DNA from 3 places in the Lactobacillus sp. ESL0225 genome. Region 2 is predicted to be linked to each of the others. Evidence: predicted binding sites of a transcription regulator. Region 2 holds the regulator's gene; each other region holds the start of a gene.
What was found. The regulator NrdR, encoded in region 2, represses ribonucleotide reductase genes. The targets are predictions, from matches to a motif close to ACACNATATATNGTGT.
Positions count from the first base shown of each region.

Region 1: F5ESL0225_RS07785 (deoxynucleoside kinase) is a predicted target of NrdR. The motif match lies at 5,690-5,705, and genes of this name have one in related genera.
Region 3: nrdJ (ribonucleoside-triphosphate reductase, adenosylcobalamin-dependent) is a predicted target of NrdR. The motif match lies at 9,246-9,261, and genes of this name have one in related genera.

Region 1 is NZ_REHK01000010.1:367,382-377,724, forward strand. Features, by position in the region: gene F5ESL0225_RS07755 (YdcF family protein) at 1-476, shown strand, start outside; gene F5ESL0225_RS07760 (ATP-binding cassette domain-containing protein) at 606-2,951, shown strand; gene F5ESL0225_RS07765 (glucosamine-6-phosphate deaminase) at 3,099-3,824, shown strand; gene amaP (alkaline shock response membrane anchor protein AmaP) at 4,185-4,739, shown strand; gene F5ESL0225_RS07775 (DUF2273 domain-containing protein) at 4,752-4,931, shown strand; gene F5ESL0225_RS07780 (Asp23/Gls24 family envelope stress response protein) at 4,964-5,464, shown strand; gene F5ESL0225_RS07785 (deoxynucleoside kinase) at 5,747-6,394, shown strand; gene F5ESL0225_RS07790 (deoxynucleoside kinase) at 6,410-7,096, shown strand; gene F5ESL0225_RS07795 (amino acid ABC transporter permease) at 7,390-8,031, shown strand; gene F5ESL0225_RS07800 (amino acid ABC transporter ATP-binding protein) at 8,050-8,691, shown strand; gene F5ESL0225_RS07805 (amino acid ABC transporter substrate-binding protein) at 8,735-9,556, shown strand; gene F5ESL0225_RS07810 (NCS2 family permease) at 9,733-10,343, shown strand, end outside.
Region 2 is NZ_REHK01000008.1:123,764-134,106, forward strand. Features, by position in the region: gene rpmI (50S ribosomal protein L35) at 1-156, opposite strand, end outside; gene infC (translation initiation factor IF-3) at 177-689, opposite strand; ribosomal protein L20 leader region at 728-840, opposite strand; gene F5ESL0225_RS05445 (transporter substrate-binding domain-containing protein) at 942-1,754, opposite strand; gene thrS (threonine--tRNA ligase) at 1,817-3,751, opposite strand; gene dnaI (primosomal protein DnaI) at 4,059-4,958, opposite strand; gene F5ESL0225_RS05460 (DnaD domain protein) at 4,966-6,324, opposite strand; gene nrdR (transcriptional regulator NrdR) at 6,327-6,794, opposite strand; gene coaE (dephospho-CoA kinase) at 6,781-7,398, opposite strand; gene mutM (bifunctional DNA-formamidopyrimidine glycosylase/DNA-(apurinic or apyrimidinic site) lyase) at 7,395-8,225, opposite strand; gene polA (DNA polymerase I) at 8,238-10,343, opposite strand, start outside.
Region 3 is NZ_REHK01000002.1:7,214-17,556, forward strand. Features, by position in the region: gene F5ESL0225_RS00195 (carboxymuconolactone decarboxylase family protein) at 1-629, opposite strand, end outside; gene F5ESL0225_RS00200 (LysR family transcriptional regulator) at 736-1,617, opposite strand; gene F5ESL0225_RS00205 (alpha/beta hydrolase) at 1,724-2,593, opposite strand; gene F5ESL0225_RS00210 (1-deoxy-D-xylulose-5-phosphate synthase) at 2,580-4,352, opposite strand; gene F5ESL0225_RS00215 (NAD(P)-dependent oxidoreductase) at 4,506-5,369, shown strand; gene F5ESL0225_RS00220 (cob(I)yrinic acid a,c-diamide adenosyltransferase) at 5,470-6,006, opposite strand; gene F5ESL0225_RS00225 (ECF transporter S component) at 6,003-6,518, opposite strand; gene F5ESL0225_RS00230 (DUF4430 domain-containing protein) at 6,518-6,904, opposite strand; gene nrdJ (ribonucleoside-triphosphate reductase, adenosylcobalamin-dependent) at 6,941-9,175, opposite strand; gene F5ESL0225_RS00240 (YjjG family noncanonical pyrimidine nucleotidase) at 9,593-10,288, shown strand.

The DNA.
Region 1 (10,343 bases), on a different contig from region 2:
TCCAGTTTGCGCAAAAGCAAGTAGCCAAGGGCCAGCAGCCGCCAAAATTTATTATGTCTGGTGGAAAAGGCAATGATGAAGAAATTACTGAAGCAGAGGCAATGAGGTCTTATGCTATTCTTCATGGTGTTGATCCAAAATATATTTTACTTGAAACAAAATCAAAAAATACTTATCAAAATATGCAATTTTCGCAGGCGGTTGCAACGACCGATTTTGGTAATAATCATTATCGTGCTAAATTTTTCAGTAATAATTATCATATTTTTCGCGCTGGCCTAGCTGCTAAAGCGACTGGATTAAATGCAAACGGAGTTGGTTGTTACACTAGACTTTATTTTCTTCCTAATGCAATTATGCGTGAATTTGCTGGTATTTTACTAATTAATAAAAAACGCCATCTAATTATTATTACCTTAATTACATTCCTCTTCCTAATCTTTACCTTTATTAACTTACTTAATAATATGTGCTGAAAAGTAAATGTATAATACTGAAGTCAGCTAAACTTTTTATAATAATAAATACTTCATTATTATAGCTTTAATATCTTATATATGTTAAACTTACGCCTATTAATTAATAAAGGTATAAAGGAGTTAACTATGCTTCAATTAAAGCACTTGCGTAAATCTTATCATGTAGGGGATACAGTCACTCATGCCCTTGATGATGTCTCTATTTCTTTTCGTAATCAAGAATTTGTCGCTATTTTAGGACCAAGTGGTTCTGGAAAAACTACAATGTTAAATGTAATTGGTGGCCTTGATCGCTACGACAGTGGCGACTTAATTATAAATGGAAAATCTACTAAAAATTTTGCTGAAACTGATTGGGACGCATATCGTAACAATTCAGTCGGCTTTATTTTTCAAAATTATAATTTGGTGGCTCATTTATCAATTATTGCTAATGTTGAATTAGGTATGAACCTGTCTGGTGTTCCTGCCTCACAGCGTCATCAAAAAGCACTTGATGCTTTAGCCAAAGTTGGATTAAAAGATCAAGTATCAAAGAGCCCTAATCAATTATCTGGTGGACAAATGCAACGTGTAGCGATTGCAAGAGCATTGGCTAATGACCCAGACATTCTACTGTGTGATGAACCAACTGGAGCTCTCGACACTGAAACGTCTGAGCAAATTATGCAATTAATCAAGCAATTATCTCAAGATCGCTTAGTGATCATGGTCACTCATAACCCAGAACTTGCAAGGAAGTATGCAACTAGAATCGTTAATTTTCAAGATGGCAAAATTTTGAATGATTCAAATGCCTTTAAGCCGGTAAATGAAGCTGATACTTTTAACTTAAAACGAACTAAAATGTCATATTGGAATGCTATTAAACTTAGCTTTACTAATATTATGACTAAAAAAGGGCGAACTGCTCTAACTGCTTTTGCTTCAAGTATTGGTATTATTTCTATTGCAATAGTATTAGCTTTGTCTAATGGTTTTCAAAAACAGATTGATACAACTATGAGTAAAGCATTAGCCAAATATCCTGTAACAATTACCCAAAATGCTGCTAATTTTGATAGTTTTGCGCAAGAAAAAAATTCTAAGAGTGTTGCTAAAAATCGAGGTTATATTACCGCTAGAAAAGATAAGGCACAACAAAGTTCCCACAAAAACAAAATTACGCTAGATTATATTAACTACATTAAAAAGATTAATCCTAAATATGCTAATAACATCTCTTATCAAGTTGGTGTTAACCTCAACCTTTTAGGAAAAATCGACGGCAAAGTTAAGCGTGTGCAGTTTTCACCATTAGAAGCTGGTTCAACTATGACTGCAGCATATTCGCAAATGCAAACACAAGCAGCCAGCATGTCTTTTATGGGATCAGCCGTTTTCCCTACCGAACTTGATAAAAGTCAGGGCAATATTTTAAAAGAGAACTATCACTTACTATCTGGTACTTGGCCCAAATCAGCAACTGACTTAGTTTTAGTAGTTGATAGTCAGAATACTATTATAGATAATGTACTAAAAAATCTCGGCCTTAACATCAAAAATGGAGCTAAAGTTGACCTTAGCCAACTAGTTGGCAGAGAGTTTAGAATTGCTACTAATGATGATTACTACCAAAAATTACCTACAGGAATGTTTATTCCCAAAAAGGTAAACTCAGCTATGTATACTAATAGTAAGCTTAAACTGCGAATTGCTGGTGTCATTCGACCTAAAAATAAAGATTCGCTAGAACTATTAGCGCATGGTATTGCCTATAGTGACCAACTAGCACAGCAAGTTATTAAAGAAAACCAAAGTTCAGCAATTGTTAAAGCACAAAAAAACTCTAATCAGAATGTGCTAACAGGACAGAATATGAATCAGACCACTAAAAAGCAGGTATTGCAAGCAATCGGTGGTTCTACAATTCCTGCTGGAATCATGATTTATCCTAATAACTTTGATGCAAAAAACAAGGTCTTAAATTATTTAGATAACTGGAATAAAGGTAAAGCTAAACAAGATAAAATCATTTATACCGATATGTCTAGTGCAGTAACTACTATGACTGGCGGATTATTAAATGGAATTACTGCTGTTTTAATTGCTTTTGCCGCAATCTCACTTATAACTTCAATGATTATGATTGGAATATTAACTTATACCTCAGTCTTAGAAAGAACTAAAGAAATTGGGATTTTAAAAGCTCTTGGCGCACGAAAAAAAGATATTACTCGTGTCTTTGATGCTGAAACTTTTATTTTAGGAATTTTTTCTGGTATTTTGGGAATTGTAATTGCCCGGCTGCTAATTTTCCCAATTAACAGTGTACTTTATTCCATCACTGATTTGACCAATGTAGCTCAACTTAATCCAATTCATGCTCTTGTTTTAATTGGTATTTCGACCATTTTGACGATGCTCGGCGGACACTTGCCTGCCCGCATGGCTGCCAAAAAAGATGCCGCCATTGCTTTAAGGAGTGAATAAAATATTTAAAGTCTTAATCAATATTCTATTTGCAAGAAATATTGATTAAGGCTTTTTTAAATTATTTACACTGCCTATTTTATCTCTAGTTGACAAATTGGCATATACCAATTTATAATTAACTTAATATTTTTGGGAGGCTTATTTATGAAAATAATTATTAAGGACGACAAAGCAAGTGCTAGTGAGCAAGCGTTTGCAATTTTTAAAAACAGCATTAGCAATGGAGCAAAAGTTATTGGCTTAGCAACTGGTTCCACTCCGGAAAATCTTTACCAAGAATGGGTTGATAGCCAACTTGATAATATTAACTTAATTAGTATTAATCTTGATGAATATGTTGGCTTAGACGAAAAAAGTGACCAAAGTTACCACTATTTCATGCAAAAACATCTTTTCCAGCAAAAGCCATTTAAAAAATCATATATACCTGATGGTATTTTAGCTATTAACAATCCACAAAAAGCTTCAGCTGACTACAATAAAATTATCGAAGACAATCCAATTGATATTCAACTTTTAGGTTTAGGCCAAAATGGTCATATTGCTTTTAATGAACCTGGAACCGCATTTGATTCAATCACACACGAAGTTAAATTAACCGAAAATACTATTCAGGCAAATTCGCGTTTCTTTAGCAATATTGATGACGTTCCTAAGTCAGCAATTTGTATGGGTATTGCCAATATCATGAGTGCAAAAGAAATAGTAATTATGGCGTTTGGCGAAAATAAAGCTGATGCCGTCCAAAAAATGATTGAAGGACCAGTAACTGAAGAAGTTCCTGCATCTATTTTGCAAAATCATCCCAATGTAACATTAATTATTGACCAAAGTGCTGCTAGCCAATTAGATGAAAAATATCGCAATTAGGACTTAGATTAAGCAAATCAAAAAAGAAATTAAAACCCTTTAGACTAAACTGTCTGAAGGGTTTTATTATTTTAGTAATTAAACAGATACATCTAGTCTTAAACAGTAAATTGTTTAAATTCAGTTAGTCAGCAGTGAAATAGCTCCCACACCAGTTAGTTTAGCTTTGCCCTTTTTATTTTAATAATTTTTATTTTGTTCAATACCAGTTGAATCCGTTAACATTATTGATTTTTATTATTTAATTATAACGTTATTTAATATATTAACCAGAAATTGTATACATATTAGTGCATATTTCTATACTAGTAAAATATTATGTATTATACTTAGGTTAAATTAAGAGAGGATGGTGATAAGTTGAAACGAATTAAGAAATGGTTTATAATCATATGCTTCTTGCTAATGATACCGCTACCAATATTTATTCTCTGGGATAATAGTGGTTTTTGGCAAAAGTACTTAAAAATCAGCTTACCTACTTTAGGGAAGCTCAACCCAATTTTTACTTGGTACCTGATTGGTATCAGTGCCATTATTTTATTGGTACTAGTTGTTAGTTTAATAATAATTTTGTTTTGGCCTGTACAACGATACTTTAATTTGATTCATAAAAAAGATGGTCAAGTTAAAATAACTAGCAAGGCTATTAATAGCTATGTGGCCAATTCTTTAAATGATTTACCTTATTTAAAGAATCCAAAAGTGGCTTCACGACTAACTAATCGTAAAATCAAAATTAAGATTAGTGGCGACCTTGGAGCAGCTGAAAATATGACTCCCTTGCTTGACAATTATTTAGAAGAATTAGACAAAAATCTCAAGCTATTATTAGGGATTGATCAAAAGCCTAAAATTAAAATTAAATTTGTAAACTATCACACTTCTAATAAACCAGAACAGCGCGTTCAATAAAGGAGGCAAGCAATGAAAGAAAATTTAGAAAAGTACCTCCCAGAAATAAGCGGTGCAGTAATCGGTTTATTACTAGCATTTTGTTTTATCGGACTGGGATTTTACAAAACTATTTTCGTCATCGTTATGTTAGTCTGCGGCGCTTTAGTTGGTCATTATTGGCCCTTACTAAAAAACTTAAAAAACAGATAATAATCGAATAATACCGAAAGGAACTGATATTTATGGTACAAACTAATTCAAAACAAGAAATAAAAGGCGATTTAAATTATGATACTAAGGTAATTCAAAAAATTATCGGTATTGCTTTATCAGACGTAAAAGGGCTCTTAACTGTCAACGGTGGCTTCTTTTCAAACTTAGCTGATAAAATTGTCAATAACGATGATGTTACTTCAGGGGTCAATGTTGAAGTTGGTAAAAAACAAGTAGCTGTAGACATTGAAATTGTTGCTGAATATGGTATTCAAATTTCTAAATTATATGACCAAATTAAACAAAAAATCCATGATAAAGTTAAAGAAATGACTGACTTAGATACTGTTGAAGTTAATGTAACGGTAGTTGATATAAAGACTAAAGAACAACATGAGAAAGATTCGGTTAGCTTACAAGACAAGATTACCGGTACGGCCCAAGATGCTAAAGAAAAAATTGGTGGTCAAGTTGATAAAGTGCAGGACAAAGTAGAAGATAAAAAAGAAGCCAAAGCTAGAGTTAACTAACTATAATTAACTAATTCTACTTTACTTAACAAAAAGTGATAAATCACTAAATTCGGTTGAATCGTGTTTTATCACTTTTTTGTCTAAAAATTTATTGCTTCGCAAGTTAAGGTTTCACGTGTAACAAAATAAAAGCTATATGTATTTTGATATTTTTTTAAGCTGTATTATACAAAAACACTTGACATTTAAATTATTATTTTAATTAATTTTTTGCTTGTCTAACCACTATATCTCGTATTAAACTAGATATGAATCTATATATTGTATTTAAGAAAGAACGTGATTCAAGTTATTGTTTTAAGTGGGCCAATTGGAGCCGGTAAATCCAGTTTAACTAGTATTTTAGCTGAGCATTTGGGTACACAAGCGTTTTATGAAGGAATCGATAACAATCCTGTTTTACCTCTATATTATCAAGACATGAAACGCTACACTTTTTTACTTAATATTTATCTACTCAATCATCGTTTAGCCCAGATTAATCAGGCAATTCAAGAAAAAAATAGTGTATCTGATCGTTCCATCTACGAAGATGCCCTTTTTTTCCAAATGAATGCCGAAAATAATGTGGCTGACCCGACTGAGTTTAAGATTTACGATAGTTTACTTGAGAATATGTTGGAAGATACACCTGGTAACCCAAGTAAGAAACCGGACTTATTAATTTATATTCACGTTTCTCTTGACACGATGCTAAAACGCATTGAAAAACGTGGTAGATCATTTGAGCAATTAAGTACCGATCCCAGTTTAAAAGACTACTATGCCCGTCTAATTAATTATTATGAGCCATGGTATGAGAGTTATGATGCTTCGCCTAAAATGGCTATTGATGGTGATCAATATGACTTTATTGTTGATGAGCATGCCAAAAAAGAAGTTTTACAGCAAATTGATAATAAATTGCACGAAGTAGGCAATTTATAGTAAAGAAGGAACGTGATGACAGTTATTGTTTTAAGCGGGCCAATTGGAGCCGGTAAATCCAGTTTAACTAGTATTTTAGCCAATTATTTAGGAACCAAACCATTTTACGAAAGTGTTGACGATAATCCTGTATTGCCTCTTTTTTATGCGGATCCCAAAAAATATGCTTTCTTATTACAAGTATTTTTCTTAAATACTCGTTTTCGTAGCATTAAAGATGCATTAACGGATGACAACAATGTCCTTGATCGATCAATCTATGAAGATGCCCTCTTTTTTCAAATGAATGCTGATATTGGACGAGCAACCAAAGAAGAGGTTGACACATATTATGAACTTCTAAACAACATGATGACTGAACTTGAGCATATGCCTAAGCGTCAACCTGATTTGCTTGTTCATATTGATGTATCATATAACACGATGCTCAAACGAATTCAAAAACGTGGTCGTCCTTATGAACAACTTAGTTATGATGCCACTTTAGAAGATTACTATAAGCAATTACTGCAATATTACAAGCCATGGTATGAAAAATATGCCTATTCACCTAAAATGACAATTAACGGTGATCAATTAGATTTTATGACCAATAATCAAGATCGCCAAATTGTGCTTGACCAGATAGTCGCTAAATTAAAAGAGATTGGCAAACTACCTGAGACATGGCATAAATCAACTAATATTGAACTTATAGATTAGATTTAATTTAGCAATACCCCGAAATCAAAATAATTTCGGGGTATTATTATGTCCAAATTCATCGTCTTTAAATACAAAATATTATAAATGATGCCTAAATTATTACCCTTCGTCCTAACTATTTCTTATTTAGCATTTCTTCTTTTAAAGTAGCTTATTAATAAATAATCATAGTCAACTTTTTTAAGGTGATATCAAAAAAACTAATTTAATATTTTATTTATGTTATGCTTGTAATTACTTATCCTAGATAGATTACTGTGCAATTTGACTTAAAAGGAGAAAAGATAGCGATGGCTTACATTATCTCAATTATTCCTGCTTTACTCGCAGGAGTAAAAATAACTTTACTGCTATTTTTGGGGACAATCATTATGGCAATTCCACTAGGAATAATTACCAGTCTAGGCTTACTATCAGCCATTAAACCCCTAAAATTAATTTTTAAATTTTATATTTGGATTATGCGTGGAACCCCACTATTATTGCAATTAATCTTTATTTTTTATGGCTTACCCATTATTGGTATAATTTTTCAGCGCTATGACGCTGCTTTAGTTGCTTTAGTTATGAATTATGCTGCTTATTTTGCTGAAATATTCCGTGGCGGTTTTCAGTCTATTCCCAAAGGACAATATGAAAGTGCTCACGTTTTGCAACTTAATTATTGGCAAACTTTGCGTTATATTATTATTCCACAAGTCAGTAAAATAGTTATTCCCTCAATTGGCAATGAAATTATCAACTTAATTAAAGATACTTCTTTAGTCTACGTAATTGGTCTTGGTGAACTTTTACGTGCTGGCAATGTAGCTAGTGCACGTGATGTGACTTTGACCCCCTTAGTTATGGTAGGCATAATTTACTTATTAATAACTGGAATCATTTCATTTCTTTTAAAGCGAATCGAACTTAATTATTCAAAATGGAAATAACTAATTGGGGTCACAACTATGCTTGAATTAAAAAATATCACCAAAAAATTTGGTTCAAAAATTATTTTAAATAACCTTAATCTAACTATTTTAGACCAACAAATTTTAGCAATTGTAGGTAGCTCTGGTGCTGGTAAGACGACCCTGCTACGTTGTCTAACTGGCTTAGAAAAAATTGATGCTGGTCATTTTTATTGGAATCAACGAGAATTTAATCCTATCGAGCAAAACAAAAACAAACAAATTATGGGGGCTGTTTTTCAAAATTATGAATTGTTTCCCAACCTAAATGTAATAGATAATATTACCTTAGCGCCTCGCTTAGTACTTAAAAATACTACGCAAGAATTACAAATAGCAGTGCAAAAACTATTACTAGAACTTGACTTAACCGGTAAAGAACGACTTTATCCTTATCAACTTTCAGGCGGACAAAAGCAAAGAGTTGCTATTGCTCGTGCATTAGCAATGAAGCCACAAATTCTATGTTACGATGAGCCTACTTCTGCCCTAGATCCAGCTTTACGTAATAAAGTTGCCAAAATTATTTTGCAACTTAAAAATAATACTGGCATGACACAAATTGTCGTTACGCATGATATGGAATTTGCTAAACAGATAGCTGATCGCATCTTTACCGTTAATACTTTAGCTAACTAAGAAGGTAAATTAAGTGAAAATTAAACGTATTGTGACTACAATAATGATATTATCTACGTCTTTCTTTCTAGTAGCCTGCAGCAATGTCTCAGTCGGACAAAATGCTAATTCAATAGACAATTGGACAAGAATTAAGAAAAGAGGCTATGTAATTATTGGTGTTGATGACACATTTGTGCCAATGAGTTTTCGGCAAAAAAATGGTAAGTTGGTTGGTTATGACATTGACCTAGCAACTGCTGTTTTTAAATTATATGGTCTAAAGGTGAGCTTTCAAACTATTGACTGGTCAATGAATACAACCGAATTACGAAACGGGACTATTGATTTGATCTGGAATGGCTTTAGCAAAACCCCTAGTAGAGCAAATAAAGTAGCATTTAGTCAAACCTACCTAAATAGCACCCAAGTCTTAGTGTCATTAAAAACAAATAAGCTTGTTCACCCCGCTTCATTGAAAAACAAAGCATTAGGTGTACAAACCGGGTCATCTGGTTATAACGACGTTATAAATTACCCTAATATATATAAAAAGCAAATTAAAAACCACTATCCAATACTCTATGATTCTTTTACCAACGCTTTTATTGATCTAAATTCACAAAGAATACAGGGTTTACTACTTGATAGCACTTATGCTAACTATTATATTTCACACCAAAAAGAACCAGACCGTTTTTTTGAAATTCAAAGTCCCTTTCCTAAAGAAGAATTTGCTGTTGGCTTGAGAAAAAGTGATATTATCTTACGTCAAAAAATCAACCGTGCTTTAATCAAATTAGCTAAAGAACAAACTATTGCTCGAATTGATTATAAGTGGTTCAAAAATCGAATTCATTCTCCTCTTACCCAAAAATTTACTTAAAGTAACTAAAAAGTAGCTCATCCTTACCTAAGAAATCTAACTGATTGTTAATAAAATCATATTTGTAATTAAAATTATCCTGAAATAATTCGTGTTTGCAATTATTTTCATCAGTGATAAACTAAATAAGTTGTTAAAATTTATACAAAAACGAACATTTTATCAGGAGATGTCAAATGGATTTTATAAAGAGTTATTTTCAACTCGATAAATATAAAACTAGTATCAAAATCGAATTTCTGGCTGGACTGACTACTTTTATTAGTATGTCATATATTCTATTTGTTAATCCCAGCGTTCTAGGAGCTAGTGGTATGGATAAGGGGGCAGTTTTTACCGCTACTGCTTTAGCTAGTGCTTTGGGAACTGCATTAATGGGAATTATTGCCAATTATCCGATTGGTGAAGCCCCAGCCTTAGGGATTAATGCCTTCTTTGCCTACACTGTTTGTGTCGGCATGCATGTTTCTTGGGAAACTGCATTAGCAGCCGTTTTTGTGGCTTCAATCATTTTTATCTTGATTACAATGTTTAAATTACGGGAAAAAATTATTAATGCAATCCCAGCCGATTTAAAATTTGCTATTTCTGCAGGTATTGGTCTATTTATCGCTTTTTTAGGTATGCAAGACGGGGGCTTAATCGTTGGTAACAAATCAACCTTGGTTGGTCTAGGCTCTTTACATGATCCTGCCGTTTGGATTACTATTTTTGGCTTGCTGGTCACTATTGTTTTAATGATCTTAAATATCCCCGGAGCTATTTTCATTGGCATGATTCTGGCAGC
Region 2 (10,343 bases):
ACGCGAAACTAAAGTAGCCTTTCTCAAATGACGACGTTGTTTCTTAGTCTTACCGTGGAAACGGTGACCAGTAAAAGCGTGATGACGCTTTAATTGACCAGAAGCAGTTCTTTTAAAACGCTTTGCTGAAGCGCGGTGGGTTTTCATTTTAGGCATTTCTAATTCCTCCAAATTAACTATTTATTTTTATCACTCTTGGGAGCAAGTATTAAGAACATTGAACGACCTTCCATCTTTGGCTTGCTTACAACAGTAGCAATGTCCGCAGTGGCTTCTGCCATTTTTTCTAGCACATCACGTCCTAATTCTTTATGAGTAATAGCTCGACCCCTGAATCTAATTGAAACACGAACATTAGCTCCTTCTTTAGTAAGAAACTTTTGCGCATGCTTTAATTTAGTGTTAAAATCATTGCCTTCAATTGTTGGACTTAGGCGTATTTCCTTCACACTAACTGTCTTTGACTTTTTGCGTGATTCTTTAACCTTCTTTTGTTGTTCAAAACGGTATTTACCGTAGTCCATTATACGAGCAACTGGTGGTTTGGCATTAGGCGAAATTAGAACTAAATCTAAATTTGCAACACTTGCTTGGCGTAAAGCCTCAGCTTTGGTTACAACACCAACTTGTTCACCATCTTCATTAATTAAACGAACTTCGCGTGAGCGAATTTGGTCGTTTAATATCAAATTCCTTGGTATAATTCTTCACCTCCATAGTTAACTTGAGGACAAGAAAAGAGCGGGTAATAAGTAACCCGCTCTTAATCAACAGAAAATATCGATTAGCCCAGAGGTCAACTTAACTTAGGCGAGAAGCGGGATGCTTCTTCTTGTTCTCAACTAATGTGATTATACACGTCTTCTACTAACTAGTCAAATTGTTTTAATAAATAAAGTATTATATTTATTAAAGTAATATCAAAATTGTAGCTAATCAATTTAATTATAAAGAGTTTTATAATTAAATCCAGGAACTCGACCAAACCATTTTTTAATTAAACGATTATATTGGCCATCATGTTGCATTTTTACAATTGCCCGATTAATAGCACGCTCGAATTTTTCTTGATGCTTGTTAATGGCAATTCCATAGGGTTCATGGGTAAAGGTCCCTCCGCGCACCTCTAATGTCGGGCTTTCAACCGCAAGACCATATAAAACACCGTTATCACTGGAAAGGGCATCCCCCTGACCAGCTTTTAATGCAACAACTGCTTGACCATAGTCTTGCATTTGCACCACCTTAGCTTGCGGGGCTATTTTTTTAATTACTTCAACTGAATTATCACCAATAATTCCAATAACGGTTTTCCCTTTTAAATCATGAACGTTTTTTATTTTAGAATCTTTTCTAACTAGCAAAGACTGCCCCGCAGCAAAATATGGACGTGAAAAGTTTACCAGTTTCTTGCGCTGCGGCGTAATAGTCATTGTGGCAATTACAGCATCCACATTACCATTTTTAAGAAGTGGAATTCTTGACTGAGCAGTTGCTAAAACAAATTTAGCTTGACCACGTGAGCCTAAAATTTCTTTCGTTACAGCTTTAGCCACATCAACGTCAAAACCTTTTTCCCGATAATCTCTAACATCTGTTAAACTGAATAGCCTGACATCACTTTCAATTCCCCATGTAATTGTTTTAGAAGCTTGTGCATTCTTTAAAACATCTTGATCAGAAACTCGCTGACTGCAACCTGCTAACAAAAATAGACTGATTAATACCGGAACTAGGTCAAAAATTTTCTTCATATTGACTCTCCCAATAATAAAACAACGGCTGCTCAACAAATTTCAAAGTAGCTCTTAATTACTTATTTTTTGCGTGAATAAGATTTAACATCTTGATCAATTTCTTGAATAAATTGGTCTAAACCTTTGGCTACTTCTTCCTCCGTTCCATAGCGCCGAACATTAACACCATTTGCTTTCATTTCATTGTCACCTAAAACTAAGGTATAAGGAACTTTTTGTGTCTGCGATTCACGAATTTTATAACCTAATTTTTCATTACGTAAATCTGCTTCTGCTCTAAAACCACGCTTATTTAATTCATCACGAACCTTTTTAGCATAATCAGAATGCGCATCAAGATTAACAGGAATTACTTCAACTTGAACTGGAGCAAGCCACGTTGGAAAGGCACCTTTATAAATTTCAATTAAATAAGCAATAAAGCGTTCCATTGTGCCTACAATTCCGCGGTGCATCATCACTGGGCGATGCTCTTCCCCATCTTGCCCAATATAAGTCAAATTAAATCTTTCTGGTAACATAAAGTCGAGTTGAATTGTTGACATTGTTTCGTCAGCACCCAGAGCTGTTTTAGTTTGAATGTCTAACTTCGGACCATAAAAAGCAGCTTCACCTTCTGCTTCAACATAGTCAAGTCCCATGTCATCCATCGCTTTTTTAAGCATTGATTGACTTCTTTCCCACATTTCATCATTAGCAAAATACTTTTCTGTATTCTTCGGATCACGATATGACAGTCTGAAATAGTAATCAGTAATATCAAAGTCCTTATAAACGTCCATAATTAATTTCAAAATCTTAGAAAATTCTGCTTGTACTTGGTCAAGCGTAACAAAAGTATGACCATCATTTAAAGTCATCTCACGTACTCGTTGCAAACCTGACAAAGCACCAGATTTTTCATATCTGTGCATCATTCCCAATTCAGCAATTCTAATAGGCAATTCACGATATGAACGGATATGATGCTTATAAATTTGAATGTGTGACGGACAATTCATTGGGCGAATTTCAAGCATTTCACCATCGCCCATGTCCATTGGAGGAAACATATCATCACGATAATGTGCCCAATGACCTGAGGTCTTATACGCATCTACATTTAAAAGAACGGGAGTATATACATGTTGATAACCATCAGCAACTTCACGATCAATAATATAACGCTCAACTACGCGCCTAATAGTTGCTCCTTTTGGCATCCAGTATGGTAATCCTGCACCAACTTTAGGATCAACAAAGAATAAATCAATATCACGCCCAATTGTACGGTGATCACGTTCTTTAATTTCTTCACGTCGCTTTAAATCAGCCTCAAGATCAGCCTTTTTGAAGAAAGCCGTTCCAGAAATTCTTTGTAGCATTGGATTAGATGACTGCCCCTGCCAATAAGCACCCGCAACTGACAATAATTTAAATTGCTTAATTTTACCAGTATTTGATACCAAAATATCAAAGCCAAAATCAATAAAGTCACCTAACCTATATGCTGTAATTTCATCGCTTGCTTCAGCTTGCAGTAAATCAAGTTTAAAAGCATTATCTCTGAAAATTTCTTGAAGTTCTGCCCGTGACATTGTCACTGCTTCAATTTTTTCACCAGCCTTAATTAAATGCTTAACTGCTTTTTCAAGTTCAGGTAATTCACTAATCTTGATTTGGTTTTCTTTGTCAGTATCAACAAAGAACCCATCTGTCTCAGTCCCATGTTCACCTAAGCGTAACTCTGGATAAGCTTTCTTCGCTGCTGCTTCAAAAATAAAAGCTGCACTAGCTCTTAAAATATTTAAACCTTCTTCATCCCGATCAGTAACAATCGCAACCTCAGCATCTTGATTTAATTCATATTCTACTGGATGAAGTTGTCCGTTAACTCTACCAGCAAGTGCTGCTTTGCCAAGAGAAGTTGAAATGCTGTGTGCTAATTCATTAATAGTGACTGTTTGTTCAAAAGCTCGTTTTGATCCATCTGGTAAAATAATTGAAAAGCTCATATTTCCTCCAAATAATAAAAAAAGTCCCAGTGCATTATGCACTGGGACGTATTTAGCGTGGTTCCACCCAATTTAGGCTAGTTCTGTCTAGCCCACTCTTTCTGAATCGATAGTGGAATTCACCCAATTATTTACTCTTTAACAATGAATAAGTGGGGTGTCGACTCTAATAAAAAACTTCCAGAATACCGTCTTTCTCTCTGATACGAGCAACATCATGTTCATTCATTTAATACAATTATACATATTTAACATTTAATTGCAATAATTTTTTAAAAAGCAAAAAAATCCACCAATATTTATTAAATTAACTACGCCGATTGGGTCCGGATACAATTATTTCAGTTGCGAGTGTCTTTACACGCTCCATCAGTCGCGCTGCTTTTACTGGGTCAATTGCATTTTTGGTTTCCTTAAAATGTTCTTCTAAATCTGCCATTGCAAAATTAGAAGAGAAAAAGGTCGGCAGTTCATTGTCCATTCGTGCCTGAAGAATTATGCCCAAAACTTCATCTCTTGACCATTGACTTAATGTTTCAGCACCAACATCATCTAAAATCAATAAGTCACAGTGAGCTATGCGCTGGACTTCATTTGTTAAACTGTTGTCGCCAAAATGACTCGCTAAGTTAGCAATAAAAGTTGGTAAATGCAAAAAAATAACCTGTTTATTCATCGCTGCTATCGAATTAGCAAGACCAGCTAGTAAATAAGTCTTGCCTACGCCAAAATCGCCTGATAAATACAAACCCTTTTGATAAACATTTGTTTTATATAGACTCAAAAATTCTTGAATTTTAGCAATAGCTGTTCTGCGTCCTGCAGTCACTTCCACTTGACTTAAACGTACGTTATGCAAATTTAGTGGTAAATTAATTAAACGAACATGCTTTTTGATACTATGATCTCTATCTTGAGCTAATTTGCTTTCTTCAGGAACATATTTAAGTGTGATGGCATTGCTACTTAACATCAATTCTGGACGATAGCCAACAATTACTGGATCTTTATGATGCTGCGAGATATAAAATTCGTATAAACTAGAGAGGCTCGCATTAATCATTTCATCCGTTATTTTATCTCGGTAAACATTAATAAATTTTTGAATTTTAGGATCAGCTAAAATTTGCTTGCGAATCTCGTCAAAATTATTTTTCTTAGTTAGTTTTGAATTGTTTTTAATTATTAGCTGATTTATTGTACGCATTTTTTACCTACTTCATACCATTTTCACTTTCAAAATTCTTAAAGAAGTTCTTTAAATCATCTGCTGAAACATCAGTTTCATTCTTTGCCTGACGTTTACTCCAATCGGTACCTTTTTCTATTGATTTTTTACTATAGTTACGATAATGATTAACTTTATTCTTTTGCTTAGTCTGTTTTCTTTTAGCAATATATTCTAAGGCTTGTTCTCCTGAATGTACCCCATGTTGCAGCCAATCATGTAAAATCGTATTAGTTAAATTATAAGAAAGCTTAGGGCTACTTTGCAGACAAACATACGTTAATATATTAAGCAAGTCTGCTGAAATGCCTTTCTGGTTATATAAATTATCAAGTAATTGATATTCACTTGCATCAACAAAATCATGACTCTCATTTTTTAAGTAATAGATAAATTGCGCCGGAGTTTTTTCATGTGCTAATTGCAAAATTTCCTGTTCTTTTTTACTAAATTGCTTATCATTAAAAGTTGAATTTGCTTGCAGCGTCCGTTTTTGATTCTGTTGCTGCGTATCTGTACCATGAATGGTGTTTGCAATCGTTCGCTTAATTAATGGCATGTTCAATTGATATTCACCGTGCAAACAAGATAAAGTTTCATCAACAAATTCTTGTTCGGCTAGACCATATGTCCGCATTAGACCACGAATTGCTTCACGATTTTTATCAATTTCACTATTTGGGATTTGATATATTTCAAATTGCTGTTTCATAAAATCCCAATCAATACTGTCTTGTTGATTGATACTTGCTTGTTGATTTTGACCAACCTGGTTTTCACGCACTGCTTGTTTGACTTCTGGTGAAGGATCGATTGCCTCTGCTTTTGGCAAACTAAAAACATCCATAAATGAAGCGGATATATCTTGCGCATTAGCCAATCCGGTCACAGTATTTTTATTTTGCTTATTCTCATGTGCAAAATCACTACTTAGCTTTTGAAAAACTGTAACACCAACTTTTTCTTTTAATAAACTAGCTAATAGTGTTGTGGCAAAAAATTCACTACTACTGGGTACTTCTGCCAAACGAAAAGTTAAAACTTGACCCATAATTTTATTATCGAGTAATTTTGTTTGAACTAATCCGACAGCTTCCAACTTATGTAATGCGATAAACAAGCTTTTGAGGTCGCAGTCTAGTTGTTCTTGTAAACTATACAGTCCATGTGCATCTGACAGAATCATTTGTGGACGGTAATCCTCATTTAAGCTTAAATATAAAGCTAGCGCTAACGAGCCAATTAATGGTTGATATAACTTAACTAGAATACGCAGTGCAGTTATAGAAATTTCTACCCGATTAATAATTAAAAAAGGCTGTTTAGGATTGGGCGTCATAAACATGACTAATTACCCTTCTCTCTTTTGGCCATCATATCTTCCATTGTCTTCATAAAACTAGACATATCCTTAAATTCACGATAAATTGATGCAAACCGAATATAGGCAACATCATCTAATTCAGCTAATTCATCCATAACCAATTTTCCAATTTTTTTAGATGAAATCTCACTAATTCCTTGTTGTCTAATTTTATTTTCTACATGATCAACTAATTGTTCAAATTGAGAACTAGTAATGGGCCGTTTTTGTCCAGCAGCCATTACACCATGAAGTATTTTTTTGCGGTTAAATGGTTCCCGTGTACCATCATTTTTAATTACTAATAAAGGTGTTGTCTCAATTCGTTCAAAAGTAGTAAACCGAAAACCACAATTTTCACATTCTCTTCGCCGTCTTATTGATCTATTTTCATCACTAGGTCGTGAATCAATGACACGAGATGCATTTTGTCGACAATTAGGACATTCCATACTCTGACTCCTTAATTATTTTACTAATCAATTTATCTAATTTAGTTTCTAAAACTTTTATTGTACTGGTATTTAAAATTACATAATCAGCCAACTTTGCTTTTTGGGCTAACGACATCTGGCTATTAATTCGAGCTATCGCATCTTTTTCAGTTAAATTGTCTCGTACCATTAAACGCTTGATTTGTTCACTTTCTGGTAAAGCAATTAAAATACTACAATCACATAAATTTCGAGCTTTAGATTCAAAAAGTAGTGGTGCATCAAGAACAACAATCAGCTCACCTAGCTTTTTATATCGAGTAATTTTAGCCTGAATTTCTTTTAAAATCAATGGATGTGTAATAGCATTCAGCTTTTCCAATTGCTGCTTATCACTAAAAACTATTTGCCCAAGTTTTGCACGATTAATTGATTTATCTGAATTTAAAATATTACATCCAAATTCTGTCACTACAACTTTATAGCCTGCATGATCTATATTTAAAAGCTCATGAGCGATTCTGTCACTATCAATAACTGGTATCTTCTTTTTATGAAAGAATGCATCTGCCGTACTCTTCCCGCTAGCAATTCCACCAGTTAAGCCTATCACGATAGTCACTTATAAATCACCTGACAATCGGGACAAAATGTAGTACCACGTCCTGATACCTTGATTTTTTCTAATAAAACCCCACAGCGTGGGCAAGGCTCACCTTTATGTCCATATACCTTCAGTAATTTTTGAAAATCGCCCGTATCACCGTTTGCATCAAGATAAGTATGTATGGTTGTGCCGTGCTTTTTTATGGCCAAGTCAATTAGTTCATTAATATTGTCGTGCAATTGATGTCCTTGAAACTGCGGAATTTGATTGGCTAAACTTAGTGGGTGAATTTTTGTCTGCCACAATACCTCATCAACGTAAATATTACCAAGTCCAGCAACAATTGTTTGGTCAAGCAGTGCATTTTTTATATTCTTTTTTTTGCGACTAAGTGCATTTATCAAGTACTGTGTAGTGAATTCAGATGAATTAGGTTCGCAGCCCAATTTACTAATACCGGTTACTTCCTTTTCTGTACCAGTCTTAACCAATTGCATGCGTCCAAATTTACGGACATCATTATAACGTAATGCTGTTTTGTCTGTAAAAGCTATTTGAACATGATCGTGCTTATCTTTAGGTGTATTAACCTCTACTAAACGATATTTACCTTCCATCCGCAAATGAGAAACAATAGTTAATTGACCACTTAAACGAATTAGTAAATATTTTGCATAACGATCTATCGTTTCGATTTTCTTACCTACTAATTGCTGAATAAATTGCTCAGAATCACTAGCAATAATTTTGGGATACCACACCGTAACTGCTTGAATCGTTTTTCCTTTAACCAAAGGAAGAAGAGTTCGGCGAACTGTTTCTACTTCTGGCATTTCTGGCATTGATCTATCTCCTTACTTTGCATCAAACCAATCATGACCATAGCCTGAATCAGCAACCAATGGAATATCTAAATGTACTGCTGATTGCATCACTGCAGGAACAATCTCTTTGATAGTTGCTAACTCATCTTTAGGAACATCAAAAATCAATTCATCATGAACTTGAACAACCATTTTTGTTTTTAAATGAAGTTCATCTAACTTGCGTTGCATATTAATCATCGCAATTTTAATAATATCTGCTGCAGATCCTTGAATTGGCGAATTAATTGCAGTACGTTCAGCAAATGATCGAATATTAAAGTTTTTAGCGTGAATATCTGGTAAATAACGCCGGCGATGCATAATAGTTTCAGCATAACCCTTTTCACGAGCTATTTGAACCGCTTTATCCATGTATTCTTTAATTTGGGGGTATTGTTCAAAGTAATTATCGATAAATTCTTGAGCTTGCTTACGACTGATATTCAAATTTTTGGATAGCCCATAATCTGAAATGCCATAAACAATACCAAAATTAACTGCTTTGGCTCTGCGCCTCATTAATGGGGTTACTTCTGCTGAAGATTTCAATTTGAAAATTTTCATAGCAGTATGCGCATGAATATCATAGCCAGTTCTAAAAGCTTCTTGCATTTGCTCATCACCAGAAACTTGAGCTAAAATCCGTAATTCTATTTGAGAATAATCGCAAGAAAAAATGTAACCAGCTGGATCACTTGGTACAAAGGCTTTTCTAATCTGCTTACCTTCCTGTGTCCGAGTAGGAATATTTTGTAAATTCGGATCAACAGAGGATAAACGCCCAGTTGCTGTTAAAGTCTGTAGATAGCGAGTATGAACTCGTCCATCTTGCTTAATTACATCAAGTAACCCATTAACATAGGTTGACTGAATTTTGGCAGTTTGCCGATAAGTTAAAATATCAGCAATAATGGGACTTTGATCTTGCAATTGTGTTAAAACATCAACTGAAGTTGAATAACCGGTTTTTGTTTTTTTAATAGCAGGCAACCCCAACTTTTCAAATAAAATATGACCTAATTGCTTCGGTGAATTAATATTAAACTCTTCGCCGGCCTCTTCATATATTTTTCTTTCTAAATTTTTGAGTTCAACGGCAAACTCTTGCTGCAAATCAGTTAAAGTATGGGCTTGAACTTTAATCCCGTTAATCTCCATAATTGCTAATACTCGAGCTACAGGCAGTTCAATACTTGCATATAAGTCATCTTGTTCATGGTCTTTAAGTTTACTCAAGAGCGATTCTTTTAAGCTAGCAATAGCTTCAACTTTGGTAGCAAGATGATTATACAGCAACTGATCATCAGCAGGTATTTGTTGACTTTTACCCTTACCGTATACCTCATGATCATGTTTTACTGAATTATCACCATACATGTTGCAAATTTCCGCCATATCATCAGAATTATTTTCATTATTAATCAGATATGAAGCTAAGAGCATATCGTATTCGATTCCTTGAACTTGAATACCTAAACGTCTTAAACCAACCATTGTTCTTTTTAAATCAAAAACATTTTTTTTGATTTTTTCATTCTCTAGGATACTTTTTAGTTCGTTATTCTTTAAAAGATTTACATCGCGACTAAGATAAACTTGCTTATCAATCGCAAAAGCAAAACCAACAAAAGTAGCTGAATGATAATTTGCCCCCAGCATTCCTAAATAAAAGCTAATCGTCTCAGCTTCCTTGACCTTTAAGGCGAGGTTTTTATCGGTTAATTCAGTAAATTCAACATTAGATGCTTGATAAGCACTGTCATTTGGCTCCAATAATTTAGGCGACGGTTCTAAATCATTTAGAAATTTACGAAAATTCATTTTTTCATAAAAATGACGTAATGCATCATAATCAACACTTCTCTTTTTCAAATCAGCAAGACCAATCGTCACCGGTGTACTGCAATTGATTGTAGCAAGCTTCTTAGCCAAAAAGGCCTTATCCTTATCCTTTATTAAATTTTCTTTTAATTTTGACTTTTTTAATTCATCAACATGTTCATATAAGCTTTCAATTGAACCATATTCTTGAATAAGCTGTGCAGCAGTCTTAGGTCCAACCTTAGTCACACCAGGATAATTATCTGAATTATC
Region 3 (10,343 bases), on a different contig from region 2:
GGGAAACCGACATATGGTAAAAGTTGGATAACTGACCAAATCAATTCACTTTCGCTATTGCCAGCTTTCAAACTACCTCTAGCATGGGCTTTAATTTGAAAGCTAACGTTTAGTGTAATTAAAGCTAGTAATTCATAGCGTTCCCGGTTGCGGACGGGTAAAGTTTCACGGTTATAGAAATCATTGAAAAAATGCTGTGTTAGAGCTTCAGGAATAAAATCACCAGCTTTATCTGGTAAGTCCTGGAGTAGCTTTTTGATTTCCGTACCATAAATTTCATCTTGCATTTTTGCCCCAAAATTTTTATCGGGCTGGAGCTGTGGTTGGACTGGGGTCAACTGCTGTTGCTCAAAAACTGCTTGCATAATGGTTAAGGCTTGTTTAACTTTTAATTGCCCCAGCACAGGTGTTAGTTGATAAACAGTTTCTAACAAAATTTCAGGTTGAACATGGGCCGCTAAAGCTTGCTCAACTAGTTCAGTTAGTGAAGAAGTTACTCCTTGGGTAATGCTAGCAATAATTGGAATTAACACACGATCCTGTTTTAAATGAGCACGGCAATGTTGATTGACATCTGTTATAAATGGAGTAATTAACTGTTCATATTGCGCTAAAATATTTTTTTTCATAGTAGTATCTCCTTTATTTTAGGCAGATTTTAAGTTATTTAGTCAATTATGTAAAATACTTATTGAATATGATTAGCAATAATATTTTGTTATAGTTATCTGCTTACTAACTTTTGAAAATTGAAGCCTTTAATCGTTTTAAAAATAGTTCAGCTACAGGGGAAAGATTAACTTCGCGTTTCCAGACTACTTTAATTGTTTGATACATTTTGGGCGCTAATTTTTTGAAAGTTAATTTTGCCCCTGGTTCAATGTTGAGTAGATTATCTAAAGTAACCATTAAGGCAGTATGATTTTTAACCAGCAAAGTACCATTAAAATTCAAATTATATGTGCCAATGAAATTAACGCAATCTTGATAATTGCCCAACCAATTTTGAAATATTTGTAGGTTGTCTGATTGTTGCGAATTTAAAATTGAGCGTCCAATTAAATCTTGGGGGCTAATTTCTGTCTTCTGGGCTAAGGGGTCATCCGTTGTCATCAGTATTCCCCAAGTATCTTTTTCTGGTAAAGTTAGTGAAGCATAGTTATTTACCGGGATATCACCAATAATAATGGCAAAGTCAGCTGTTCCATTATTTAACTTACATTCTGCATAGCTGTAATCACCGCTTAATAAGTGTAATTTAACTGCTGGATATTCTGTAATAATTTGACTAATTATATTCATAATCCGCTGCATGCCCAAGCTTTCTCCCGCAGCAATTGTTAAGTCACCACCGATAAAGGCTGAGGCAGTTAAATTACTTTTAGTTTTGGCAGTTAAAGCCAAGATTTCTGTGGCTTGACTTAGTAAGTATTGTCCTGCTGGAGTTAAAGATAAGTGATGTTTTTGGCGATTAAATAAATTTACGCCAAGTTCTTGCTCTAAATCACTAATTTGTCTTGATAAGGCGGGCTGAGAAATTAGTAATTTTTTAGCGGCACGAGTCATATTGCCTTCTTGAGCGATAGCTACGAAATAATTTAAAACTCTTAATTCCATAATTATTGGTCCATTCTGCTTATTAATTTCAGTTTAAAATAATTATACTGTATATTAAAAACAGCTTCTATCATTAAGATAGAAACTGTTTTTTATTATCATAAAGCTATTTTGGCCAAAGAAAATTAATCAATAGCTGATTGACCTTCTGATTTTCATGTAGTTGGCTATGTTGCCCCGTTTTACCATAGATTTCTTGTTCTTGATATGACCCAGCTTGCTTACTAACTAAATAGCGGTATGAACGGGTAGAATTAACATCAACTGCCCCATCGTTTCCTTTACCAGTATTACCGTAAATATTTAGAACGCCTGCTGTTTTAGGAAAGCTTTTTCTTAAAGTTAACAATCCCCGATAACTTGCAGCCATTTTTTGGGGAGAGCCGTCTTGATTTAGAACTGTATGTTTTGGTGCTCCGATTTCACCAATATAACCGTTGTAATGCCCAGCAATGGAGACTTGTTTGTTTAATTTAGGCAGATTAGTATTGCTTAAATTATTGCGTAAAAAGTAAGCAATTTGTAAATTACCCATCGAATGTCCTACTAAATTTATTTTTTTAAAATGGTACTTTTTTTGTAAAGCAAGAATAATATCTTTGACGTAGTTGCTACTTTTACTCAAAGATAAAGATTGGTTAGTTGCATAAGGTGAGACACTCTTATTATTTTGAAAATTAGCTTCAATAATCGGATTTTTAGCGTTTTGTTTAATTGTTCCAATTAAACTTACTTTACCATCGGGGCTAACATCAGCACGAATGACTGCATTAGAAGCACCACTTTTTTTGGCAGCTGAGACCATATTTTCTTCGGCATGATAACTGCTGCCCCACCCATGAACAAAGAGAGTAGGGGTTGCAATTGGAATAATGGTCGCTCTTTCTGACTGATAATTACGCCTGCTAAATAGCAAAAGAGGAATTAACAAGATGATAATTACCAGTGTAAGCATGATGGTCTTATTTCTTTTCATTTGTTGAAGCGCTTAAGTTGTTCTTTAAATCGCTAATAATTTGCTCGACTGTTAAATGATTTTCTTGATAAATTTTAGCAAGTGGAGTTTGATCAGTGTAGATTCGTTTTTGCCCATAATTAAGTACTTTAACATTTTGCTTACCAAGATAAGCTGCTATTTTTTGTCCAAAACCACCATCTAAAATATTATCTTCTAAAGTAATAATTAGCCGGTGAGTAGCAGCAAGGTGGTCTAAAGTTGGTTGGTCTAAAATATTGGCAGAAATTGGATTAACCAGGGTAGCTCCTAACCGCTCAGCAACTTGCTGACCTAATGAATAAAAATCACCTAAAGCTAATATGGCAATATTTTTACCAGCTTTAACTTGATATTTTATTTGACTGTAATCGCTTAAAAGTGATTCAGTTGATCCGTTAGGTACAATATTTGTTGGCATTTTAAGCGCTACTGGCTGTTTCTTTTGCTTAATTGCCCATTCTAGCATAGCTTTTTCTTCAGTTAGAGTTGTAGGGGCTAGATAAATCCAATTTGGCAAGTTGCTAATCATTACTTGGTCAAAAATTCCTAAGTGGGTCTTTGATTCTGCAGAAATTCCGCCCCCAGCAACTAGCATTACAACTGGTAAATTGTTTGCAGCCACATCGTGAGATAGTTGATCAAAGGCTCGTTGCAAAAAAGTTGAGTTTTCAAATAAAACAGGGGTGCCGCCTTCTTTTGCAAAGCCAGCGGCAAAGGCAACCGATTCTTGTTCTGCAATACCAACATCGATGTAATTTTTAGGGAAATCATGCTTAATTTCATCTAGGCCAAATACCCCAGGAATTGCGGCATTGATAGCCATAATTTTTTGTCCTTGAGTAATTTGTTTCTTAATAGTCTCAATTGCAACTGTTTTGGCAGTTGGCTTTGTATCAGCTAATTTGATTGGCTGATCAGTTTTAAGATCAAAGGGCATTACCCAGTGGTGGGCTTCCTCATCCTTAAGTGCAGGGGCATAACCCATTCCTTTAACGGTATTAATATGTAAAAGAATAGGATGATCAATATCTTTAACTGCTTTGAAGGCAGTAATCATATCTTGAACATTGTTACCATTTGCGACATAGCGATAATCAAAACCCATGGCTGTAAAAGGATTTTCTGGTGTTTTTCCATTAGATGTCCGTAATTTTGCTAATGCAGTAACTAAACCGCCAACGTTTTCGTCAATAGACCATTGATTATCGTTTACAACAACGACTAAGTTATGTGGCTCAACAGCCGCGTTGTTTAATCCTTCGAAGGCTAAGCCACCAGTTAGTGAGCCATCACCAATTAAAGCCATGATATTTTCGTGTCCACCTATCAAGTCCCGGGCTTTCGCCATACCAGTGGCTAAGGCAATAGAAGTAGAAGTATGACCTATTGCATAGTAATCATACTCACTTTCGTCTGGGTTGGAATATGGGGTGACGTCTTCATAATGGGCCGGGTCAAGCCAAGCTGTAGCACGGCCAGTTAACATTTTATGGGGGTAGGTTTGATGTGAAACGTCCCACACAATTTTGTCTTTTGGAGCATCAAAAACGAAGTGGTAAGCAATTGTTGCTTCCACAATTCCTAAATCTGGGCCGAGGTGTCCACCTTCTGCTGCATCTTTTTCTAAAATCAAAGTTCTGATTTCAGTTGCTAGTTGTTCCATTTCAGGTAAAGTCAATTTTTTTAAATCTTGCGGATTATTAATTTTATTTAGTAAATAGTCATTGTGCATTTTCATAATGCTTGCCTCCTTAAACTATATTTATTATAAAATTGATTTAACTAAGTATAAAATACTTTATTTTAATTATTTGTAATAAGTTTAAGTAATAACTTAAAACTGTGGCAAAATTATAATTAACTATATTTGGCATAAAGGAGGATAAGTATAATGAAAATTGGATTTATTGGAACAGGTGTGATGGGGAATGCAATTTGTCTTAACTTACTAAAAGCGGGGCACCAACTTTTTGTTTATAATCGTAGCAAAAGCAAAACTGATAATTTAGTTGAACAAGGTGCTGTATGGTGTTCAAGTGCGCGGGTAGTTACTAAAAAGGCAGATTTAATTTTTACAATGTTGGGTTTTCCAACTGATGTGGAAGAAGTATATTTTGGCAGTAATGGTATTTTTGAAGAAATAGTGCAGGATAAATATATAGTTGATTTAACTACTTCAAAACCAAAACTTGCGCAAAAAATTTTTACTACAGGTGTAAAGAATGGCGCTAAGATATTGGATGCACCAGTTTCTGGTGGCGATCTTGGTGCCAAAAATGGTACGTTAACCATTATGGTTGGTGGCGATAAAGACGCTTTTAGAGCTTTACAACCTGTTTTTAATGATTTTGGCAAAGCTGTTCACTATTTTGGGCCCGCAGGATCAGGTCAAAATACTAAAATGGCTAATCAAATTATGATTGCTGGAACCATGACGGGAATGACAGAGATGTTTGTCTATGCTAAAGAAGCTGGGCTTGACTTAGCCACTGTGCTAGAAACAGTGAGTGGTGGAAGTGCGGCTAATTGGAGTCTTAGCAATTATGGTCCACGAATTTTACAAGGTGACTATACGCCTGGATTTTTCAGTAAACATTTTCTGAAAGATTTGCGGATTGCACTAGAAACTGCTGCGGAAATGAATTTAAGTTTACCGGCAACAACTGAAGCTAAAAGGCTCTACGAAGTTTTGGTTGATAAACAACATTTGGGTGATTTGGGTACGCAAAGTTTAATTAAACTATGGTGGCAGTAAGAGTAATTTTTTGGTAAAGTCTTAAACGAACAAAGCAGGGCAGCGATTATTAATCGCCGTCCTGCTTTTAAATTAATATTTATACTTAAAAAGTGGGATATTACTGCTTGCTGGGGATGTCTTGCTTTCCGTCTAAAAAATTGGCATACCTTCCCAGAACAAATATGTAGTCAGATAAACGATTTAAATATTGCAAACAAGCAGGTGCTAATTTTTGTTCTTCATTTAACTGGACCATTGTTCGTTCAGCACGGCGGGCAATGGTTCGAGCATAATGTAAATTAGCGGCTGTAATCGAGCCACCCGGTAGAATAAATTCTGTTAATGCTGGTAGCAGGGAAGTTAGCCGATCAATCTCTTGTTCAAGTTCTTTAACTTCCTTTAAAGTGATTTTAGACCGTCTTTTGACGACAATATCTCCTTGTAATAGATAAAGCGTGCGTTGTAAATTTTGGATAAGCTCCCGTAATTGACTACAGTTGGTGGATAAATTAGCTATTACAACTCCGAAATAAGACTGAAGTTCATCGACTTCACCAATAGTAGCTATTTGCAAGTCATATTTTGGCACCATTTTACCAGTAACTTGTTTAGTGAAGCCTTGGTCACCAGTTTTTGTATATATTTTCAATGTCATATTTTTCTCCTTTGGAAGTGATTAAGCGCAAGACAGAGTGGTTTATATAAAACTGGATAAAAAGCTAAATTACCAATTGCATGGTAAGTATCGAAAGTAAGACTGCTAGCCCAATATGCTAAGAAGGCAGGAATACCTCCATAAATTGACATGCCTAAGTCAACCCAAAAGCCATATTCCCAACCTAAAAAGGTAGCAAGAATTAACTGTAAAGTTAGATGGTCTTTTAAAGGTGTTAATTTACTAAGTAGTGCAACAGTTAGGATACATGCGCCATAGGCAAAAATTTGAGGAATAGTCCATAAACCGAAACCTAAGTAAATATTTGAAATTACCATGGTTAAGACTGCAAGTGTCAAGCCAAAGCTAATACTAAGATTCAAAGTCACAATCATTAAAATATCAGTTACGGGTTGAACATTAGGTATAGGAATAATTTTAAAAAGCCTTAGGGATACACACATTGCTGTTAAAACGGCCATTAAGGCTATTTTTTTAGTTGAGTTAAGCATTAATTCATTTTGGCTAAAGTAAATTTAACTTTATCGTGGTTATTTACTTTTTGTTCCGCAGCTCCCTTATTAGCAAATTTACCATTAATTGTATAAGTCCAATAAATTTGCTTGTGAGTATCTTGACTTTTACCATCTATTGCAGTGATAAAGCCATTTGTGCTCTTAACTCGCCAAGCTTTTTTAAGACCAGACATCACTGTTGCATGTTTAGAGAGTTTAACCTTTTTGTTTTTTATATTTTTTTTGTTTACATTAAGTGTATAAGCTACGGTAATTTTATTACTAGGCTTAGCCATAACTTCTTGGCTAGTCTGATTGCCTGTAAGAGAAAAAGTAAAAATAGTTGCTATTCCAGCAAGAACTGCTAATTTGTTTTTTTTCATAATAAATTCTCCTAAATTATATAATTCTAATTTGATTTATTTGACTGGACAAGACCCTGATTCACAATCAGTTTGATCAATTAATTCCAAATTTTTTTGGTCATTGTTTTGCTTGGCAAAGACTGTAGCAACATCGGCAATAATTGAGGCTTTTCTTTTTTTATATGTTTCTTTATCAATTGGCTCTTTTGGAGCTTGTTTCAATGAACCACCATAGTAGGGCAAAAGAGAGGTTGATTTAATAATATGGCGGTACTGGTTGAATAAAGATGTAATTTGCTTACCTTCATCATTTTGGAAGGTAATGGTGCAGCTTACAGCATTATCGGACCAATATGTTTGTAAGAAAGCTTGTGTTGCGAATTGCTCAGCAATTGAAACCGTGCCAGCAGAGGCAAAATTTTCACTATCTGCATGTGCAGCTCGTAGTGGGAATTCAACACAAACTGTATTTGGTGTGTAAACATCTGGTTCTGAATAATAACCACATTCAGCGAGGGCTTTAAGAAGCGGGTCAGACGCTTGGAAACGAATTCGTTGAATTAAGTAGCCTGCATAGTGAAAGTGCATACCTTCAGAAGCACCAGCAAGTTTTGCTACCGTTCCTGATGGTTTGACTGTAGTGTGTTTAATTGAAGGATTACATCCTAAAGCTTGGCTATATTCATTGTCTGCATCCACAACCGCTTGGTATGCGTTAGAAACCATTTCAATTCCTTTCGGATCATAAATCGGTACTTGAATTTTAGCTCCAGTTTCGTGATCGCTCTCTTCTTTAAAACCAGTGACAACACGGTGCCCTAAATCATTCAATAACCAATCTTGAATGCCTGACATAGATACGCCAATACGACGATTTTTATAAATTATTTCCCGGGATATAGCCCAATCGTAAGTACTGAATGTAACACGTTTGGTATAGCGGGTGGCTAATCTAAACACATCTTTTAAATTCCAATTTTGTTGTTCAGCAATGTAAGGAAAAACTTCAAATAAATTACAAGGCTCACCATTAGCAAGAGAAATTTCACCACAAGGATTGGTTCCTTCTACTGCACCATCAACGTCTTTTTGGTATCCATCTATAATTCGACCATAGTTTTGAGATAAGTCCAAATTCACAATGCCTGGTTCGCCATTTTCTTTAATACCGTTGGCAATCGGTTCGTAATTGGTAAACGCAGCATCAATTGCTACACTATTATTTGATGCCCAACGGTGGTGATAGAGCTTATCTTGGTCTTGTTTCATAGTGATAAATGCTTGGTCTGTATTAGAACCTAATGCTAACTCAGCTGATCGTCTAACGTTACCAGCAACAACTGTTTTGCCAATTAAGTTACAAATATCTGTTGCATCAACTGAACTGATTTTGCGGTTTGAACATGTATTGATGATTTTGTTAATGTCGAAAAGCATTTCAACTAACGGCATTGGCCCAGAAGCTGTACCACCAAAACCATTGATTTTTGTTCCATAAGGACGAATATTACTGATATCAATGACTAATTTAGTCTTGTGCTCAGGATTTGTTTGATTAAAATGCATATCTATTAATCTGGCATTGGCTAAGACCCAGCCCTCTCGTGTGTCGGGCACTTCAAAATAGATGCAGTCATTTGGAGTACTATTTTGTTTAGACCACTTTTTTTTATCAATTGCACCAAGTTTAATTGTATCAGTATAAGAATCACTATCTTGATCAATAATAATTGTTAAATCAATGTTATTGTCGACTTGGAGTATTTTTTTTATGTTATCTTGAGTAACTGAGAATCCCACACCACCCCCTTTCATTAGTTGATCAAATAGAAAAGAAAAGGGCATTGAAACTGCTACCTGTTCTTTTTTTAAATAATCGGGCAAAATATGGCTGGCACCATAAGCTTGAGGACGAATAGCAATAAACCAACAGTTATTCAAGGAATCGCCATTGCGTTTTTGATAGTCAGTACCAGAAACCCAAAGATTGCGACCAGATGGAGTAGCAGCAAGGCCATAAATCATTTTGAATAGTTCTTGAGCTTCAGTGGTTAACTCATTAAATAATTTATCTGAAGGTGAGTCCTTTAAGCGGGGATCAAGATTGATATTACCTTCCACAACTCTTTTAACGGTTTCATCCCAATTTTCAGAACGATTTTTTTCTGGTAGCCACCGGGCATAAGTCCGTTTGTAAGTAACCCAGCCTAATTCGCCCCAATGGGGGGTAATATTTTGTTTCACTCGGTCAATATAGGCTTGACTTAAAGTTATGGTTGAATTTTTCATAATAAAAATGACTCCTAGATATAAATTTTGTTTCACAACTACATCATGTATGGTTATATAAAAAATGATACCACAACATGTTGTGTATGCAATAAAAAATTAGCAAATAAAAAAATAACGCCAGTCTTTTATGTGCGAGTAAGAAATACTAAGTTTTAAAAATAAATAGCAAAGAAAAAAGCACAATAAATTAAAAATTGTGCTTACCTAATGACTTGAAGTGGTAAAGAAAAACTACAAAGAATAATCTTTTAAATAGACTAACTATGCTAAGGCGATTTAATAAAGGTAAGCCAACTTAAAGTGTGTTAGCATAATACTGGATTAAACATGTTAAATGACTTTGTCCGCTAATTTTAATAAAATAGATAGTAAACAGATTAATTTATATATTAATAGCAATAAGGAGAGATTTATTTGCGATTTAAACAAATAATTTTTGATGTTGATGATACTTTAATTGATTTTGCTGCTACAGAACATTATGCTTTACGTAGTCTTTTTAATGCCCATCATTGGAAATTAACTACGGCGTTGCAACAGCGTTATAACAGTTACAATCAAGGTCTTTGGCGCCAGTTAGAACAAGGAAAGATCACCTACGACCAGCTCAGTGAAATGGTTTTTCATAACTTTCTCAAAGATAACCTACAAATTAATGTTGATGGTCTATTAATTATGCAAGAGTACCGCAGTTATTTTAGTGAATCTCATCAGTTGTTGCCAGGTGTTATAGATACACTTAGATTTGCTCAAAAAAAAGGTTACCAGTTAGCAGTTCTGAGTAATGGCGAAAGCTTTATGCAAGAACATCGACTTGCATTGGCAGGAATAAAAAATTATTTTTCCTTAATTGTTACTTCTCAAGCAGCTGGTTTTGCTAAGCCAGACAAACGTATTTTTGATTATTTTTTCAATTTATCTTCAATCGGACCTGCTGAAACAATTTTTTTTGGTGATGGTTTGCAGTCAGATATTTTAGGTGCAGAAAATTATGGCTTTAATAGTATTTGGTATAACCATCGGCACCGAAAAAATAATATGAATTTGCATCCCCTGTATGAAGTAAAAAATTATCCCCAATTCGTTAAGCTACTTAAAAATGATTTATAAATTAAGTTGCTAGGTGCTTAGTTAATTAATGATTTCGGTATAATAAAGTGAAGTG